Regions from separate parts of the Symbiopectobacterium purcellii genome, predicted to be linked through region 1. Evidence: predicted binding sites of a transcription regulator. Region 1 holds the regulator's gene; each other region holds the start of a gene.
The links. Region 1 encodes ArgR, which controls arginine synthesis, uptake and breakdown. Its sites were predicted from a motif close to ANTGAATAAAAATACANT; they were not measured.
Positions count from the first base shown of each region.

Region 2: argA (amino-acid N-acetyltransferase) is a predicted target of ArgR. The motif match lies at 1,569-1,586, and genes of this name have one in related genera.
Region 3: argC (N-acetyl-gamma-glutamyl-phosphate reductase) is a predicted target of ArgR. The motif match lies at 2,734-2,751, and genes of this name have one in related genera.

Region 1 is NZ_CP081864.1:647,416-653,818, forward strand. It holds gene dnaG (DNA primase) at 55-1,803, opposite strand; gene rpsU (30S ribosomal protein S21) at 1,941-2,156, opposite strand; gene tsaD (tRNA (adenosine(37)-N6)-threonylcarbamoyltransferase complex transferase subunit TsaD) at 2,387-3,400, shown strand; gene argR (transcriptional regulator ArgR) at 3,469-3,939, opposite strand; gene mdh (malate dehydrogenase) at 4,424-5,374, shown strand; gene K6K13_RS03205 (helix-turn-helix domain-containing protein) at 5,434-5,715, opposite strand; gene K6K13_RS03210 (DNA-binding protein) at 5,900-6,286, shown strand.
Region 2 is NZ_CP081864.1:4,150,938-4,157,340, reverse strand. It holds gene K6K13_RS19275 (SUMF1/EgtB/PvdO family nonheme iron enzyme) at 1-43, opposite strand, end outside; gene argA (amino-acid N-acetyltransferase) at 208-1,533, opposite strand; gene amiC (N-acetylmuramoyl-L-alanine amidase AmiC) at 1,933-3,177, shown strand; tRNA gene K6K13_RS19260 (tRNA-Met) at 3,261-3,337, opposite strand; tRNA gene K6K13_RS19255 (tRNA-Met) at 3,384-3,460, opposite strand; tRNA gene K6K13_RS19250 (tRNA-Met) at 3,507-3,583, opposite strand; tRNA gene K6K13_RS19245 (tRNA-Met) at 3,630-3,706, opposite strand; gene mltA (murein transglycosylase A) at 3,922-5,052, shown strand; gene K6K13_RS19235 (oligogalacturonate-specific porin KdgM family protein) at 5,315-6,028, shown strand; gene K6K13_RS19230 (4-hydroxy-tetrahydrodipicolinate synthase family protein) at 6,098-6,403, opposite strand, start outside.
Region 3 is NZ_CP081864.1:985,636-992,038, reverse strand. It holds gene argH (argininosuccinate lyase) at 1-615, opposite strand, end outside; gene argB (acetylglutamate kinase) at 725-1,498, opposite strand; gene argC (N-acetyl-gamma-glutamyl-phosphate reductase) at 1,522-2,526, opposite strand; gene argE (acetylornithine deacetylase) at 2,798-3,946, shown strand; gene ppc (phosphoenolpyruvate carboxylase) at 4,181-6,403, shown strand, end outside.

The sequences.
Region 1 (6,403 bases):
AGCGGCTTTGGCAGGGCTTCACCCTGCTGGTTATCGGCAATTAAGCCTCTGTAATCAGTTCTTTCTTGTAAGCGCCTGGTTCAACATGTGCACTTCGTTACGTTCTTCTGCGGTCAATCCCCGCAAACGTGACTGCGCGATCAATGCTTCCAGCCGCTCCTCTAACATATGGTTATATAGGGTAGTCAAGGTATCGATAAACGTCTCTTCTACCTTGTCCTCAACGATCATGTGGTTCCAGGTTGCCATGGTTTCAAGCTGTGGGCTTGATTTATTCTCCCGGTAAAACTCCAGAAGCTGCCCTGCGGTCAGACCGGGTTGCGCCTGACAGGTTTTCACCAGCTCAATAAACAGCGGCACGCCAGCCATCTTTGATGATGCCAGCCCATCAGGTGCCGTCACCAATGCTGCCAACTGCGGATTTTGTACCAGCAACCCTATTAGTATACGCATAGTTGTGCGTTTTAGTTGGGGCGGTTGGTAGGGCTGCGCCTGTTCTGCCGTTTTTGGCAGCAGTTTATCCAGTTGGCGATCGTCAAGAATCCCCAGTTTGTTGCCGAGCTGTTGACGTAGATACAGCCGCAGGGTTTCTCCCGGCACCTGACCAATCAACGGCAATGCATCTCTTCCGAGCTTGGTTCTGCCCTCTGGAGAGCTCATATCCACTTGCTGTTGCAGGGTATCAAACAAGAACGTGGAGAGCGGCAGCGCCTGCTCCATCCTCTGTTCAAACGCTTGTTTACCCTCTTTACGCACCAGAGTATCCGGATCCTCCCCATCAGGGAGAAACATAAAGCGCAACTGACGACCATCATTCAAATAGGGTAGCGCCGTTTCCAGGGCGCGCCAGGCGGCATCTCGGCCTGCGCGGTCACCGTCATAGCAGCAAATCACCTGATCGGTAACGCGGAACATCATTTGAATATGGTCTGCCGTCGTGGCAGTGCCCAGTGACGCGACGGCATAATCAATACCGAATTGCGCCAGCGCCACCACGTCCATATAACCTTCAACCACAAGAAGACGTTTTAGTTCCGTGTGATTTTGTTGCGCTTCGTAAAGGCCATACAATTGGCGGCCTTTATGAAAAATTTCAGTTTCCGGCGAGTTCAGGTATTTGGGCAATCCGTCTCCCAGCACGCGTCCGCCAAAGGCGATAACACGGCCGCGTTTATCGCGGATCGGGAACATGACGCGCTCACGGAAGCGGTCATAGGTACGCCCTTGCTCATTTTTAACCAGCATCCCCGCATCGCTCAGGGTTTCACGATCTTCATCGTGACGACCAAAGCGCTTTAATACCTTGTCCCAGCCCGCTGGGGCGAAGCCAATAGCAAAATGGCTAATCACTTCCGCACTCAGGCCACGTTGCGCCAGATAACCTTGGGCGGCGGCTGCCGTTGGCTGGTTTAACGCCTGCTGATAAAACTCGCTCAGTTGTCCCATCAGTTCATACAGGCTTTGACGCTGATGGCGCTCAAGCGCTGTGGTGCCAGTGCCGGATTCATAAGGCACTTCCAGACTGTGCATGGATGCTAATTCTTCGATACTTTCAACGAACTCCAAGCGATCGTAGTTCATTAAAAAATCGATGGCATTGCCGTGCGCGCCACAACCGAAACAATGGTAAAACTGCTTATCACCGTTTACGGTGAAAGACGGGGTTTTCTCATGGTGAAACGGACAGCACGCGTGAAAGTTCTTGCCCTGCTTCTTGAGCTTCACGCGCGCGTCGATCAGATCGACGATATCAGTGCGTGCCAGCAGGTCATTGATAAAGACGCGTGGGATTCGTCCAGCCATAAGCCCCTGTTTTTAATACAAATAAACGATAGCTTATAAACGACAACAAGCCGCGCTTCCTTTCGGAAAGCACGGCCTTCGTATGCAACTGCTAAGTCTGCGGATTAATCACGCGGTGGAGGCCAGGCCTCCAGAAATTAATACAGACGAGTGCGGCGTGCGTTTTCTCGAGCCAGTTTCTTCGCGTGACGTTTCACCGCAGAAGCTTTAGCGCGTTTACGTTCGGTTGTCGGTTTTTCATAGAACTCACGACGACGAACTTCAGCCAGAACACCCGCTTTTTCACAGGAACGTTTGAAGCGACGCAGCGCTACATCGAACGGCTCGTTTTCACGTACTTTAATTACCGGCATGTGCCTCTCACCTTAATAATTCGGTATGTGCTGGCCTTGTGCCAGCCTTTTCAAAATGGTGCGGAATTCTACTGCAAACGTGATGCGCTTGTAAAGCATTGCGGCGATCATAAAACACCCAACGCGCACGCAGAGCAGAAAATCCAAACCGTTAATGGTAGACTATCTGTTGTATGAAGCAAGTGGCAAGTGGATGTCGGCTTGCGTGGCAACGAACGTTAGGTAGAACGATGCGCATATTGGGTATTGAAACCTCCTGTGATGAAACCGGGGTGGCGATTTATGACACGGATGCCGGGTTATTGGCTAACCAACTGTATAGCCAAGTAAAATTACATGCTGATTATGGTGGTGTCGTGCCGGAACTGGCCTCGCGCGATCACGTGCGTAAAACGGTTCCCCTGATTCAGGCTGCCCTGAAAGAGGCAACGCTGTCCGCATCGGACATCGATGGTGTGGCCTACACTGCCGGCCCTGGGCTGGTGGGCGCATTGCTGGTCGGTGCGACGGTTGGGCGCGCGTTGGCGTTTGCCTGGGGCGTGCCGGCGATTCCGGTTCACCACATGGAAGGACATTTGCTGGCCCCAATGCTGGAGGATAATCCGCCGGAATTTCCCTTTGTGGCGCTATTGGTCTCTGGCGGTCACACGCAGTTAATCAGCGTCACTGGCATCGGTGAATACCGCTTGCTGGGAGAGTCTGTTGACGATGCAGCCGGTGAAGCCTTTGATAAAACGGCAAAGCTGCTGGGACTGGATTACCCAGGAGGGCCGATGTTGTCCAAACTGGCACAGGGTGGAGATGCTTCACGTTTTACCTTTCCTCGCCCAATGACCGACAGACAAGGATTGGATTTTAGCTTTTCCGGTTTGAAAACCTTTGCCGCCAATACCATTCGTGCCAATGGCAACGATGATCAAACCCGTGCTGATATTGCGCGCGCGTTCGAAGATGCGGTGGTTGATACGTTAGCGATAAAATGTCGCCGCGCGTTGGATGAGACTGGCTTTAAACGTCTGGTGATGGCCGGCGGAGTCAGTGCCAACCGCACACTGCGCGCTCGCCTGACAGAGATCATGGCCAAACGGAGCGGGGCGGTGTTTTATGCGCGGCCTGAGTTTTGTACCGATAATGGCGCGATGATTGCCTATGCGGGCAGTGTGAGGCTGTTGCACAATGAAACTCAGGAGCTAGGCGTGAGCGTGCGTCCACGTTGGCCATTGGCGGAGTTGCCTGCCGTTTGATCCAGTCAGTCCCACGCCAGATAAGGGTATCTGGCGTGCGTCACTGCGTCCGCACCCCTCGCGGGTCACTACAGTTCTTGTTCGAACAGGGCTAAAATAGCGTCGAACAGCTGTTTAACGCTAAAGCCGCGCGCTGGCGTGGTGAAAATGGTGTCATCCCCGGCAATGGTGCCCAGAATCCCCTCCGATTTTCCCAGTGAATCCAGCAAACGGGCAATCAATTGCGCAGCGCCCGGGCTGGTGTGAATAACCACAACCGCATCGTTATAATCGACATCCAGCACTAGATTTTTCAGCGGGCTGGTGGTGGTGGGCACACCCAGTTCTGCTGGCAGGCAATAAACCATCTCCATTTTGGCATTGCGCGTGCGCACCGCACCAAACTTGGTCAGCATACGTGATACTTTCGATTGGTTTATATTTTCAAAACCGTCGTCCTGTAACGCCAATACGATCTCGCTTTGAGAACTAAACTTCTCTTCCTTTAACAGCGCCTTGAACGCCTTGACCAAATCTTCCTGTTTCGTGGAGTTACGCATTCTGCACCGTTTGTTGTGATCGTTGATGCGTGCATTATGCAGTTGGGTGAATTTTTATGCAATATGGGCGCTTAAAGAAGTGGCTCGACATGTTTCAGTACGATAACCGCACTAAAATGTTTAAATGACGTGATTGATGAAAAAAAATGTGTGTTTAGTCACATAAAAGTAAATCAAATGTTATCGGAATGAGGTTGTTTACTGGCTGCAGTTCGGTGTAATGTAGCCGCCATCGTACTGAACGTGATGCGCGCTGCATTATTTACTCACTTACTTATAACTTTACTTACCTTACAAATCACTCGACAGATTTTGATTTATTATTAATGACATAGTTTTTTCTTTTTCATGACCTGATATTTAGGTCTCGGCATGGCCGACATCCGCGCGGTAAGCCGTTTAAACCTCCTGATTTTACTCATGTCTGGTGGTTTATTGCACAAATTCACGGCATTTTTACTTTTACGATAATAAGGAGTTTAGGATGAAAGTTGCAGTTCTCGGAGCAGCAGGCGGTATCGGTCAGGCTCTCGCGCTCCTGCTCAAAACCCAGCTTCCTTCAGGTTCAGAATTATCTCTTTATGACATTGCTCCGGTGACGCCGGGCGTCGCCGTTGATCTGAGTCATATCCCTACAGCAGTATCTATCAAAGGCTTTTGCGGTGAAGACGCTACCCCAGCGCTGGTCGGCGCGGACATCGTTCTGATCTCGGCCGGTGTCGCTCGCAAGCCGGGCATGGACCGTTCTGACCTGTTCAACGTGAATGCGGGGATTGTGCGCAATCTGGTAGAACAGATTGCCCGCACCAGCCCGAAAGCCTGCATTGGTATTATTACTAACCCGGTTAACACGACGGTAGCGATCGCCGCGGACGTACTGAAAAAAGCCGGTGTGTACGACAAGAACAAGCTGTTTGGCGTAACCACGCTGGATATTATCCGCTCCAACACCTTTGTGGCGGAACTGAAGGGTAAGCTGCCGCAACAGGTTGAAGTTCCTGTGATTGGCGGTCACTCTGGTGTCACGATCCTCCCCCTGCTATCGCAAATTCCTGGCGTAACGTTCAGCGAGCAGGAAGTGGCGGATCTTACCAAGCGTATCCAGAATGCGGGTACGGAAGTGGTGGAAGCCAAGGCCGGTGGCGGATCGGCAACCCTCTCCATGGGTCAGGCGGCAGCACGTTTTGGACTCTCTCTGGTACGCGCTCTGCAAGGCGACGAAGGGGTCGTGGAATGCGCCTATGTGGAAGGTGACGGCGAGCATGCCCGCTTCTTCGCACAACCGCTGTTGCTGGGCAAATCCGGCATCGTTGAACGTAAAGCGATTGGCGCACTGAGCCCGTTTGAAAAACAGGCTCTGGATAACATGCTGGGCACCCTGAGACAGGATATCGAATTGGGTGAATCCTTTGTGAGTGGCTCAGTACGCGGTTAATCGGTGCCTGAACGCCAGATCGTAATAAGCCGGAGAGAAGGTGCTCCGGCTTTTTTATATCAGGATTTTGGGTGAGGATCGTCAGGTCTGATAAATTTCTTCCTATCAATCAGCATGTTACTTTTCGGATCGTAGTAACGGCTGGGCCAAATTTCAGCGGGATGAATGCTGATTGCCTTGGCGATAAGCCATTCACCCTTGGGCCAGGGGCGTGATATCGCATTGGCCAGGGTGGAGGAGCTCAATCCCGCTTCTCGTGAGACTGCCGCCAGTGTCGTGCCTTTTTTACGGAGTGCGGCAATGATATCCGCAGGGTGCCAGTCGTGTTTCCTTGCGCTCATAATCTTTCCTTCTTGCTACAAGATAATGGTCCATTGGTGGTATAAATAACGCTTGTCAGTTAAACGCATGGAATGCGTTAACGGAATTAGGAAAAAATATACCATTATATTTCCAATAATTTCCCTAACGGTGTTCCTAATAAATTAAATTTTGTAATGCATCGCACTATCAGGATGAAAGGCTATGAAAAAAGAGTGGTTCACCACTGCTGAATTGCTGGGGATGGCGGGATTGCCTAAAACACGGCAAGGCGTAAATAAACGTGCTCGGGAAGACGGGTGGGAAAAGCGCCGTCATAAAGGGGTTCAAGGGCGCGGCGTTGAATACTCCCTCTATAGTCTGCCAGCGCAGGTGCAGCATTCGCTTTCACTGCAAGAAACCCCTTCATCCTACGCGGTACGTCAGGCCGATATGCTGGCCGTCTGGATTCAGATCTATCAACAGTGTTCTGAGCATGAAAGAGAGGCGCTGGTCGCGCATATCTTGCGTTATGGTATGGCCTCTGTGTTGTCTCAGTTGCGGATTTCATCGTCAGATGACGCCGCACCTGATGACCCATCCGCTGCCTGACTCTGTGCTGATGTCCTCTTTTGCGGATGGTGTACGCTCCGCTTGCCTGCCTTCTTTGTTCAGTTCCCGTTTCAACGTCAGCGTGCGTTTTAGTCCAATATATAACACCTAATCGCT
Region 2 (6,403 bases), 1.4 Mb from region 1:
ACATCAGCCCCATGCCGAGCAGCATAAAGAGTGCTTTGATCATGGTATTCCTGTACCGGTGTTGCTGTCCTGTATGGCTGCTGTGAGGGCCGTGACGTGCTGAACATTCTACGCGCTGAGGCGCGATAAGTCTCTGCGCGATTGCTCGGGGGGGAGATAATGGCAATGCCGGTATACAGGGTTGCATACCGGCGTGATACGCGAGGACTACAGGTCGATCACCAGGATCTTGGAACGACGCTGGTAGTTATACAGTTCCTGCTTGCGTTTGGGCAGCATCTCCACCTCGGCGGGCTGAAAGCCGCGCTCCTGAAACCAATGGATGCTGTGTGTGGTGAGCACGAACAGTTTCTTCAACCCCTGCTGACGCGCCTGTGCCGCAACGCGTTGTAGCAACATGTCTCCACGCGAGGAACTGCGATAGTCAGGATGTACCGCGACGCAGGCCATTTCTCCGATGCTCTCTTCAGGGAACGGATACAGCGCGGCGCAGGCGATGGTCAGGTTATCGCGGACGACCACGGTAAACTTATCGATCTCCATTTCCAGCTGTTCGCGTGAGCGGCGCACGAGAATTCCCTGCTGCTCCAGTGGGCGGATCAGCTCGAGAATGCCGCCAATATCGTTAATGGTGGCACGGCGCACTTGCTCCGCGCTCTCCATAACGATCTGGGTACCGATACCGTCGCGAGAAAACAGTTCTTGCACCAATACCCCGTCTTCCTGATAGCTGATCAGGTGACTACGCCGCACGCCGCTCCGGCATGCGCGCACGGCGCCACGCAGGAAACGCACGGTTCCCGAGTTATAATCGCCATCGGCTTCGCGCTCTTCAATACAGCGCTGGGCGTCATCCGGGAACAGTTCAGAAATGATGGTGCCATCCTGCGTGGTAACCCCTTGAGATGAACAGAAGCCGATCATTTTCTCGGCTTTCAGTTTAATCGCCAACTGGGTAGCCACTTCTTCAGACGTCAGATTGAAACTCTCGCCCGTGACGGAGACGGCAACCGGGCCGAGCAGCACAATGGCGCCGCTGTCTAACTGACGATGTATCGCCGCTTCATCGATACGTCGGATGCGACCGCTGTGGCAGTAGTCCACGCCATCATCCACCCCCAATGGCTGGGCAATAATAAAGTTACCGCTTACCACGTTGATGTGCGCACCCTGTAGCGGCGTGTTATTCAAGCTCATGGAAAGACGCGCGGTGATATCCAGTTGCAGCATGCCTGCGGCCTGTTTCACCAGATCCAGCGTGTTGCTGTCGGTGACACGGGTATGCTTATGATAACGCGGTTCGAAATGGTGTGTGGTCAGGCTGGCGTCAATCTGCGGACGGGCACCATAGACCACCACCAGCTTGATGCCGAGGCTATGCAGCAGACCAATATCGTTGACGATGTTGGCGAAGTTTTCATGCTCAATGGCTTCACCGCCCAGCATAATGACAAAGGTTTTGCCGCGATGCGCATTGATATAAGGAACCGAATGGCGGAAGCCTTGGACCAGTTCTGTACTACGTTCCTTCACTGCGAGCCTCTCTGAGTGAATTTTTATTCTTAATTTGTGTATTTTTATTCTAATTGAACGAAAAGGCAAGGAGTAAGTCTCACAATTCGGTCGTGTTCCGCGTTATTGCCCTGTTTCTCGGAGTGGGCTGATTTCCGTTGTGAATGACTGACTTGCTCTCCGGCCATTTATACGCCGTCACAATGATTTTTACATGACAGAGGTGGGAAGATTCGTTAAAGTTTTCACATTGTTAATACTGACTTTATCTTTTTCGCGTAATATCGCAGCAAATTTTCTGTTGGTCTGTGTTTTTTTTGCCTGACATCACCGTTTGAGCACTTGCGCCAGTGTCTGCTTGCGACAGCATCACAATGACTACAGCACCATAATAACGACAGCATAACGAATTGGAGTGGCATGTCTTATTCGAATCACAATCAGACTCGCCGCCGCCTCTTGCAAGGCGCGGCGGCAACCTGGTTATTGAGTGTCAGCGGTGCCGGATGGGCCGCTGCCGCCCAGGTGATCGCCGTTCGCGTCTGGCCTTCTTCAGCCTATACCCGCGTCACGCTAGAGTCTAACCGCACGTTAAAATACAAGCAGTTTATGCTAACCAACCCTGACCGGCTGGTTGTGGATATCGAAGATATCCAACTTAACAGCGTGTTGAAAACGGTTTCGCAGCAGTTTCAGTCTGACGATCCGCTGATCAAAGAAGCCCGCATTGGGCAGTTTGATCCTAAAACGGTGCGCCTGGTGTTAGAACTGAAGCAAGCCTCCAATCCGAAAGTTTTTACTCTCGATCCCATCGCCGAGTTTAAACATCGCTTAGTGTTGGATCTCTACCCGGCGGTAGGGCGCTATGACAATGCCGACGATCCGCTACTGGCGCTGCTGGAAGATTACAATAAGGGAGATCTGGAGAGTAAATTACCGCCGGAAGCGCCGTTGGCAGGCAAAGCGGGGCGCGATCGTCCGTTGGTTATCATGCTCGATCCCGGTCACGGCGGTGAAGATCCCGGCGCCATTGGTAAAAATCGCACGCGTGAGAAAGACATCGTGTTGCAGATCGCACGGCGGTTACGCAGCCTGATTGAACGTGAACCCAATATGAAGGCGTACATGACGCGCAATGAGGATGTGTTTATTCCCCTGCGCGTGAGGGTGGCGAAAGCACGCAAGCAGCGTGCCGATCTGTTTGTTTCGATTCACGCAGATGCTTTTACCAACCGCGCGGCACGCGGCTCTTCGGTGTTTGCACTGTCGAAGAAAGGCGCGACCAGCACCGCAGCGCGTTTTTTGGCGGAAACGCAAAACGAATCCGATCTGATTGGCGGTGTGGGCATGAGTGGCGATCGTTATCTCGACCATACGCTGTTTGATCTGGTGCAGACTGCCACCATCAGCGATAGCCTGAAATTTGGCGGTGAAATCCTTAAGCGACTCGGCAAAGTGAATAAGCTGCATAAGAATAAGGTCGATCAGGCCGGGTTTGCGGTGTTAAAAGCACCCGATATCCCCTCGATTCTGGTAGAAACGGCGTTTATCAGTAATCTGGAAGAAGAGCGTAAATTGCGCACCAGCCACTTTCAGCAGCAGATTGCGGAATCTATTCTGGCAGGGATAAAAGCGTACTTTGCCAGCGTGGGCAATCGTAAGTGAGGCGCTTGCGGTATTGAGAGGGTAAAAACAAAAAAACACCCGTCAGGGTGTTTATTGTTGGTAAGTTTCTTGATTCAAGAATTTGGTTGCGGGGGCCGGATTTGAACCGACCACCTTCGGGTTATGAGCCCGACAAGCTACCAGGCTGCTCCACCCCGCGTCCGTCTTACACGTTATCTGACTTTATCTGATGTCTTGGCATCAGTTGGTTGCGGGGGCCGGATTTGAACCGACGACCTTCGGGTTATGAGCCCGACGAGCTACCAGGCTGCTCCACCCCGCGTCCGTATTACGCTTTATCTGACTTTCTATGATGTCTTGACATCAATTGGTTGCGGGGGCCGGATTTGAACCGACGACCTTCGGGTTATGAGCCCGACGAGCTACCAGGCTGCTCCACCCCGCGTCCGTATTACGCTTTATCTGACTTTCTATGATGTCTTGACATCAATTGGTTGCGGGGGCCGGATTTGAACCGACGACCTTCGGGTTATGAGCCCGACGAGCTACCAGGCTGCTCCACCCCGCGTCCGTGGATGCGCACTATACTCTCCATCGCTGGGTATGCAACCTCTATTTGAGCAAAAAGGGATCTTAGCGGCACGCCTGCCGATTTTATCTGCACTTTGGTTATTTTTTGTCCTTATTCACGCGGTTATGGTATTTGGCGCGTTTTCTTATAGAGATGCCTTTGTTATTGTGCATCCACTGATTTGTCGTGCGGTAAAGAGAGCGAAAAAGAAAATGAGAGTATGTTGGGGGAAATATGTGCTGACCGGGGTGGTGATCGCCATTCTGGCCGGGTGTCAGTCCAGGCCGACCGACCGTGGGCAGCAGTATAAAGATGGGCGACTTGAGCAGCCGCTTGCGCTCGTTAATGAACCCAACGCTACCGGAAAGCCGGTTAATGCGGGCGACTTCGTTAGCCAGGTGACAGAGATTAAGAATGCTTCCCCCGCGCTGTATGACCGTAATCAGGACATCTTTCAGGCCATTCAGCGTTGGATGCAGGCCGGTGCCGACACGCGTAACCTGAGCCAGTTCGGGCTTAATGCCTGGCAAATGGAGGGCGTGGATAATTTTGGTAACGTGCAGTTTACCGGGTTTTACACGCCGGTCGTGCAGGCGCGCTACACCCGTCAGGGCGAATTCCAGCACCCGCTCTATGGTATGCCAGCCCCCAACAAAAAGAGTCGTCGCTTACCCGATCGGGCGGGCATTTATGCTGGTGCGCTGGGCGAACGCAATGTCCTGGCCTGGACCAACTCGCTGATGGATAACTTTTTGATGGAAGTGCAGGGGAGCGGCTATGTGGATTTCGGTGATGGCCGACCGCTGACCTTCTTTGCCTATGGCGGCAAGAATGGGCACGCCTATCGCAGTATTGGTAAGGTGTTGATCGACAGAGGCGAAGTGCCTAAAGAAGAGATGTTGATGCAGGCGATCCGCCACTGGGGTGAGACACACTCTGCGTATGCTGTGCGTGAACTGCTGGAGCAGAATCCTTCTTTTGTTTTCTTTAAACCGATGTCATCCGCGCCGGTGAAGGGGGCCAGCGCCGTGCCGCTGATTGCCAAAGCCTCTGTAGCCTCCGATCGTTCGCTAATCCCGCCGGGTACGGCCTTGCTGGCAGAAGTTCCGTTGCTTAACAACGAAGGGAAATTCACCGGTCGTTACGAAATGCGCATGATGGTAGCGCTTGACGTGGGGGGAGCCATCAAAGGCCAGCATTTTGATATCTATCAGGGGATCGGGCATGAGGCCGGTCATGCTGCCGGATATTACAACCATTATGGCCGCGTCTGGGTGCTGAAAAATAATGCAGCGTCTCCCTTTAGCACTACGCCTTTATTAATGCAAAGCGCCTCACGGTAACGTATCTTTTATCTGTGCCGGGAAAGAATAACTTTTCCGGCCTTTTTATTGAGCAACGGTTTATTTTATTATTATTGCTTATGCCATATTCTGGATAAGGTAATAAATATAACTTTGTTTGCAAAAATGAACTTATTGTTACACTCCTCTGGCGCATCAATTTGATACGCCGTCATTTATCGCGGTTGGGATCACCTTCGTCTGCGAAGTTGTTGACGTCATCATAATAGCGGTAATGCAGTTTGACTCTCGGGGAAATACCATGAAATTAAAATTAGTAACGTTGGCAATTACTTCATTGGTTGCGCTCAATACGTTTGCGGCAACCATCGATTATCGTCACGAATTCAAAAATACCTCAAACGGCGATCATAAAGATCGTTTGTTGTTTTCTCATCGTTTTGAGCAAGGTTTCGGTCTGTCCGTCGAGGCTCGTTGGGGACAGCACGCCAATGATAAAACGCCAAACAAACCGTTTAACGAAAGTGTCAGCAACGGCACGGAAGTGATTGCCAGCTATTTGTATAACTTCAATAAAACCTTCTCGTTAGAGCCAGGTTTTTCTCTGGATTCAACGTCTAGCGTCAATAATTACCGTCCCTATTTGCGAGGTAAAGCCAATCTGACTAACGATCTTTCTGTCTCATTGCGCTATCGCCCCTATTATAAACGCACCAGCGGTAATATTGGAACGTCGGGTCGTACATCTGAAAATGGTTATAATCTAACCTCGGTGATTGCCTATAACTTTCTTAAAAACTACACAGTTGAATATGAGTTGGATTATCAAAAAGCCAATGCTGCTGGCATAAAATTGGCAGATAACGACAGTTATTCTTTTGGTCATGATGTGAAGTTGAGCTACAAGTGGGATAAAAACTGGCGTCCCTTCGTGGCGGTGGGAAATGTGCCTGAATCAGGAACCACGGATAATCGTCAAACACGTTATCGCGTTGGGGTTCAATACAGTTTCTGATGAGATATGTAGTGATAAAATAAAAGCCGCCTGATTATTCAGGCGGCTTTTTTATGCAGCGTTAAAGCATCAACCTTTAAAACCGTACTTTTTGCTCAGACCCAGTTCGTTGACGATACGAATACCGTTCTGTAGTGCATCGCCTTGCAGGTCGCGCAGCGGCCGACGCAGGTTACCTGCTGGTAAGCCGATGGCTTTCATCAGCGATTTTACCGCCACCGGATTGATGGCCGAATAGGTGTAGTGCAGCAGCGGTAGCAAGTGTTGATAAGCGGCACGGAAGCGCGCAGCATCGTCACCGTTTTTCCACGGGCGTGAGATTTCTGCCAGCTTTGCCGGCGCAAGGTTGCCGGTCATGTTGGCGGTGCCGTGTCC
Region 3 (6,403 bases), 340 kb from region 1:
ATAGGCAGTGCCAGCCAACGCGCCGCAGCCCAATGGGCTGACATCAAGGCGTTTTAACGTATCTTCCAGGCGGCTTTCATCGCGTACCAACATTTCGTGGTAGGCCAGACACCAATGGGCAAAGGTCACCGGTTGAGCGCGCTGCAAATGGGTGTAGCCCGGCATCACCGCATCCTGATTCACTTCTGCGGTAGCCACTAACGCGGCGCGCAGTTGGCGTACCGCCAGTTGCAGTTCGCTGATTTGCGCTTTGCACCACAGTTTAAGATCGGTGGCGACCTGATCGTTACGGCTGCGGCCGGTGTGGAGCTTTTTGCCCAAATCGCCCACTTTGTCGATCAGCTTCTGCTCTACCCAGCTATGAATATCTTCAGCATCGCTTTGCAGAATCTGTTCTGGGTTGGCTTGCACCTCGGCCAGCAGCGCATTCAGCGCCTGCTCTAGCTGCTGCTGTTCCTGTTCGCTGAGTACATTGACCGTCACCAGCGCTTTTGACCAGCCGATAGAGCCGACGATATCTTGCTCCGCCAGACGGTAATCAAACCGCAGCGAGTCATTAAATTGTTTGAACCGCTGATCTGCCGCCTGACTGAAACGACCGCCCCACAACGCCATAACCGATACTCCCAAAATGTGCTTCAATGTCTTGTAACCATGCGGGCGGGCCCGCATGCTCGCTTCCGTTACCTTTCGACTAACGGAAATGCCTTACAGATTAACAGATTTACGCCAGAATCCGCGTGCCAATCGGCGTGCCGTTAAACAGCGCGGGCAGTTGATCGGCATGACGCCAACTGGCGATATCTACCGGGCGACCCAGCGCGCGAGCGGCATCCAGCGCCGCGTTGACTTTAACGATCATGCCGTCGGTAATAATCCCCTGCGCAATCAACTGTTCTGCTTTCTGCGCGGTCATTTCCGCAATACGTTGTCCCTTACCATCAAGGATACCACTCACGTCCGACAGCAGGATCAAATCGGCACCCAGCGTCTCTGCAAGCGCGGTTGCCGCCTGATCGGCGTTAACGTTCATCAAATCGCCTTGTTCGGTGATGCCGATGGAACTGACGATTGGCAGATACCCGGCGCTTAGCAGCGCATTGGGCAGGTCGGCGGAACCCGCCTGTGCTTTGCCGACGTAGCCGAGGGATTCATCCAACTGCGTTACCGTCGTCATGCCGCCATCCGCCAGACACAGACCCACCGCGTTGATAGCGTGTTTCTTCGCCCAGGCCAACAGCGTTTTATTGGCCGAACCCGCCAACGCACCGGTGATAATGTCGATCTGGTCCGCCGGTGTAACGCGCAGCCCGTTTTTCTTCACTACGGGTAGCGCCAGTTTTTTCATCAGGTCATCCACCAGGCAGCCGCCGCCGTGCACAATGACCAGCGGACGCTGGTATTGCTCACGATAGGCAACCAGCGCCGTAAACAGACGCTCCAGCGCTTCTTCGCTGTCCAGTAACACACCGCCCAGTTTGATAATTAACGGATTCATCGCTTTCGTGCCTCAGGATTATGTCAGAGCAAAGATTGGGTTTCAGGGAAACCAAAACGAATATTCAGGCACTGTACAGCTTGCGCCGCCGCACCTTTAAGCAGGTTGTCTTCCGTAGCGACCACAATCAGGTGCTCATCCTGTACGGAGAAACCGATATCGCAAAACGGCAAGCCAACAACCGATTTTAACGCCGGAACCCCTTTATCGTAGAGGCGCACCAGCGGTTTGTCGTGATAGGCGTTGTGGTAAGCTTCCGCCACATCCTGTGCGCTGACGCCCGGTTTCAGGCGGCAAGTAATGGTTGCCAGAATCCCACGCGCGAAATTCCCCAGATGCGGCGTGAAGATAACCGGGATGCCCAGGTGGGTCGCAATTTCGGGTTGGTGACGGTGATTGAACACACCATAGGGCTGCAAGCTCACTTCGCAGAAGCTGCTGGTGAGCGACGCTTTACGTCCGGCTCCACTCACACCGCTGACTGCATTGATAACCGGCCACTGGTCAGTGTTGAGCAATTGCGCATCCACCAGCGGTTTCAGTGCCAGCTGTGACGCCGTCGGGTAACAACCGGGGACAGCAATCAGCTGCGCTTGCTTAACGCGCTCTGCCTGAAACTCGGCCAGGCCATACACTGCCTGCGCCAGCCAGTCAGCGTGTTGATGCTCGAAACCGTAGTAACGGCGATAAAATTCAGCATCCTGCACGCGAAACGCGCCGGAGAGATCGAACACCACGCAGCCTGCGGCCAGGAACACCGGCGCAAGATCGTGGCTCACTTTGTGGTCGGTCGCCAGAAACACCACATCGATGCCTTTGGCGGCTTCAGCGGCATCCGTCAACGCCTGTACCGGCAAATCGATAATGCCTTTCAGTTGAGGGTGCAGGTCAGAAATGCGTTTGCCCGCATCAACGCTCTGCGCGGATACCGCAAGTGCGGTAAGGTTCATCTGAGGATGACGATTCAGATAGAGTGCAAGTTCAGCGCCAGTATAACCGCTTGCACCAACAATCAACGTATTCAGCATGGGATCTGCATACCTTCCACTAAAATGATGTAAACAATGCATCGTTAAAAACAGTGTCGTTAAAAACAATATCGTTCAAAGCAATGTCGTTAAAACAGGGTATCTACAAAACGCCAAACCCGCTAACGGTATTCGACCATTGCAGGTGTAGACTATCAGGTAATGTCTCATCCACGGGTTAGAAACAGTTTCCTTTCGCCACGCGTTATTGTATTTTTATTCAAAATAAATGCATGAATATTGATACTATCCTAACATAAGGCTGTCAACAGTGAAGATGAATTTACCCCCATTTATTGAGCTGTATCGGGCGTTGATCGCGACGCCTTCCATCAGCGCGACCGATCAGGCGCTCGATCAGAGCAATGAAGCATTAATCAATCTGCTCGCCGGATGGTTTGCTGATTTGGGCTTTCACGTTGAAGTGCAACCGGTGCCCGGTACGCGGCATAAATTCAATCTGCTGGCGCGCATTGGCCAAGGTCAAGGTGGCTTGCTGTTGGCCGGGCATACCGATACCGTACCGTTCGATGATGGCCGCTGGACGCGCGATCCCTTTACCCTGACGGAACACGATAACAAGCTCTACGGGCTGGGCACTGCGGATATGAAAGGCTTCTTCGCCTTTATTCTGGATGCCCTGCGCGATATCGACCCGGCAACGCTTGCCAAACCGATTTACGTGCTGGCGACGGCCGATGAAGAGACCACCATGGCAGGTGCCAAGTATTTCTCTGAATCTACGCAGATACGCCCGGACTGCGCCATCATCGGCGAACCAACCTCATTGCAACCGATTCGCGCCCACAAAGGTCATATGTCAAACGCGGTGCGGATTCAGGGACAATCCGGCCATTCCAGCGATCCTTCGCGCGGGGTAAATGCTATCGAACTGATGCACGATGCCATCTCCCACTTGATGGTGTTGCGCAATACGCTGCAAACCCGTTATCACAACGCAGCGTTCCATATCCCTTATCCGACCATGAATTTCGGCCATGTCCACGGTGGCGATGCGGCCAATCGCATCTGTGCCTGCTGTGAACTGCATATGGATATCCGCCCGCTCCCGGGATTAACGCTGAACGATTTAAACGGTCTGGTGACAGAAGCGCTGGCGCCGGTGAGCGAGCGTTGGCCAGGACGTGTGAGCGTCAGCGAACTGCACCCACCGATCCCCGGCTATGAGTGCCCGGTGGATCACGCCTTGGTGGGTGTGATTGAGAAATTGCTGGGTGTGCCCACGGATGTAGTGAACTATTGCACCGAAGCACCGTTTATCCAGACGCTGTGCCCGACGCTGGTGCTCGGCCCCGGTTCGATTGAACAGGCCCACCAGCCGGATGAATATCTCGACACCGCATTCATCGCCCCAACGCATAAATTGATCACCCAGATGGTGCAACATTTCTGCCGGTAAACGCAAAAAGAGGGGCGTGATAAGCGCCCCTAATCTGCGCACGGATGTAATTAAATTTCACCGATTGCCAATCCCACACGAAAGCAGGTACAACAACAGGGGGGTAAACTGGCAGGGTGATAAAACAACCAATCGTCAATTGACGAATCCCGCCGGGCGTGGCTAGATGAAGGTAGCGTTTTGCGTCTTTCTATGAAACAAACTTACAAAAAATAGAGATGGGTCAGGGTAAATATGAACGAACAATATTCCGCGATGCGAAGTAATGTGAGCATGCTGGGTAAACTTCTTGGTGACACCATCAAGGATGCATTAGGAGAGAGTATTCTTGATAAGGTCGAGACGATCCGTAAGCTGTCAAAATCGTCCCGCGCAGGCAATGAAAAGCACCGTCAGGAGCTGTTGAACACGCTGCAAAATCTTTCCAATGAGGAGTTGCTCCCGGTCGCTCGCGCCTTCAGCCAGTTTCTTAATCTGACCAACACCGCAGAGCAATATCACTCAATTTCTCCACACGGCGAAGCGGCCAGCAACCCGGAAATTTTATCTCAGGCGTTCGATCGTTTGAAGGCGCAGGCACACTTAAGCGAACGCGATATTCGTGACGCCGTGGAAACGCTCTCCATTGAATTGGTGCTGACCGCGCACCCGACAGAAATTACCCGTCGCACGCTGATTCATAAGCTGGTTGAAGTAAACACCTGCCTGAAACAGCTCGATCACAACGATCTGGCAGACTATGAGCGCAACCAGATCATGCGCCGCCTGCGTCAGTTGATCGCCCAGTCGTGGCATACGGATGAGATCCGTAAGATCCGCCCAACGCCCGTAGACGAAGCCAAATGGGGTTTCGCCGTGGTGGAAAACAGCCTGTGGGAAGGGGTTCCAGCCTTCTTGCGCGAGCTGGATGAGCAGTTGGAAAAATCGTTTGGTTTCCGCCTGCCAGTGGATTCTGTCCCCGTGCGCTTCACCTCCTGGATGGGCGGCGACCGCGATGGCAACCCGAACGTGACCGCCAAAATCACCCGTCACGTCCTGCTGCTAAGCCGTTGGAAAGCCGCAGACCTGTTTTTACGTGATATTCAGGTGCTGGTCTCCGAGCTTTCCATGTCGGAATGCACACCGGAGCTGCGTGAGCGCGCCGGTATCGCAGAAGGGGAAGAGGTTCAGGAACCCTACCGTGTTATTATGAAATCCCTGCGTGCGCAGCTTAACGCGACCCTGACTTACCTTGAGGGCAGCCTGAAAGGCGAGCGCACGCTGCGTCCACACGACCTGCTGGAACACAACGAACAGCTGTGGGAACCGCTGCACGCGTGCTACCAATCGCTGCATGCCTGTGGCATGGGCATTATCGCTGACGGCCAACTGCTCGATACCCTGCGCCGCGTGCGCTGTTTCGGCGTGCCGTTGGTGCGCATTGATGCGCGTCAGGAAAGCACACGTCACACCGAAGCGCTGGCGGAAATCACCCGCTACCTTGGTCTGGGCGACTACGAAAGCTGGTCTGAATCCGACAAGCAGGCGTTCCTGATTCGAGAATTAAGTTCCAAACGTCCGCTGTTGCCCCGTCAGTGGGAACCGAGCGCAGAAACCAAGGAAGTGCTGGATACTTGCCAGGTGATCGCCGAAGCGCCGCAGGGCTCTATCGCCGCGTACGTTATCTCCATGGCGCGCACGCCGTCCGACGTGCTGGCCGTGCATCTGCTGTTAAAAGAAGCGGGCTGCCCCTTCGCCTTGCCGGTTGCTCCGCTGTTTGAAACGCTGGATGACCTGAACAACGCCGACGATGTGATGAAGCAACTGCTGGGTATCGACTGGTATCGTGGCTTCATCCAGGGCAAGCAGATGGTGATGATCGGCTATTCCGACTCCGCCAAAGATGCGGGCGTGATGGCGGCATCCTGGGCGCAATACCGCGCACAGGATGCCCTGATCAAAACCTGCGAGAAAGCCGGCATTGCGCTTACGTTGTTCCACGGACGCGGTGGCTCCATCGGCCGCGGTGGCGCACCGGCTCACGCCGCCCTGCTGTCACAACCGCCGGGTAGCCTGAAAGGCGGCCTGCGCGTCACCGAACAGGGCGAAATGATCCGCTTCAAGTTCGGCTTACCGGAAGTGACCATCAGCAGTTTGTCGCTCTATACCGGTGCTATCCTTGAGGCCAACCTGCTGCCGCCGCCAGAACCGAAACCGGAATGGCACGACATCATGGATGAACTTTCTCGCGTGTCTTGCGATATGTATCGCGGTTATGTGCGTGAAAATCAGGACTTTGTGCCCTACTTCCACGCCGCAACGCCGGAGCTGGAACTGGGTAAACTGCCGCTCGGCTCACGTCCGGCCAAACGCCGTCCTAACGGTGGTGTAGAAAGCCTGCGCGCCATTCCGTGGATTTTTGCCTGGACGCAAAACCGCCTGATGCTGCCAGCCTGGTTGGGTGCGGGCGCTGCGTTG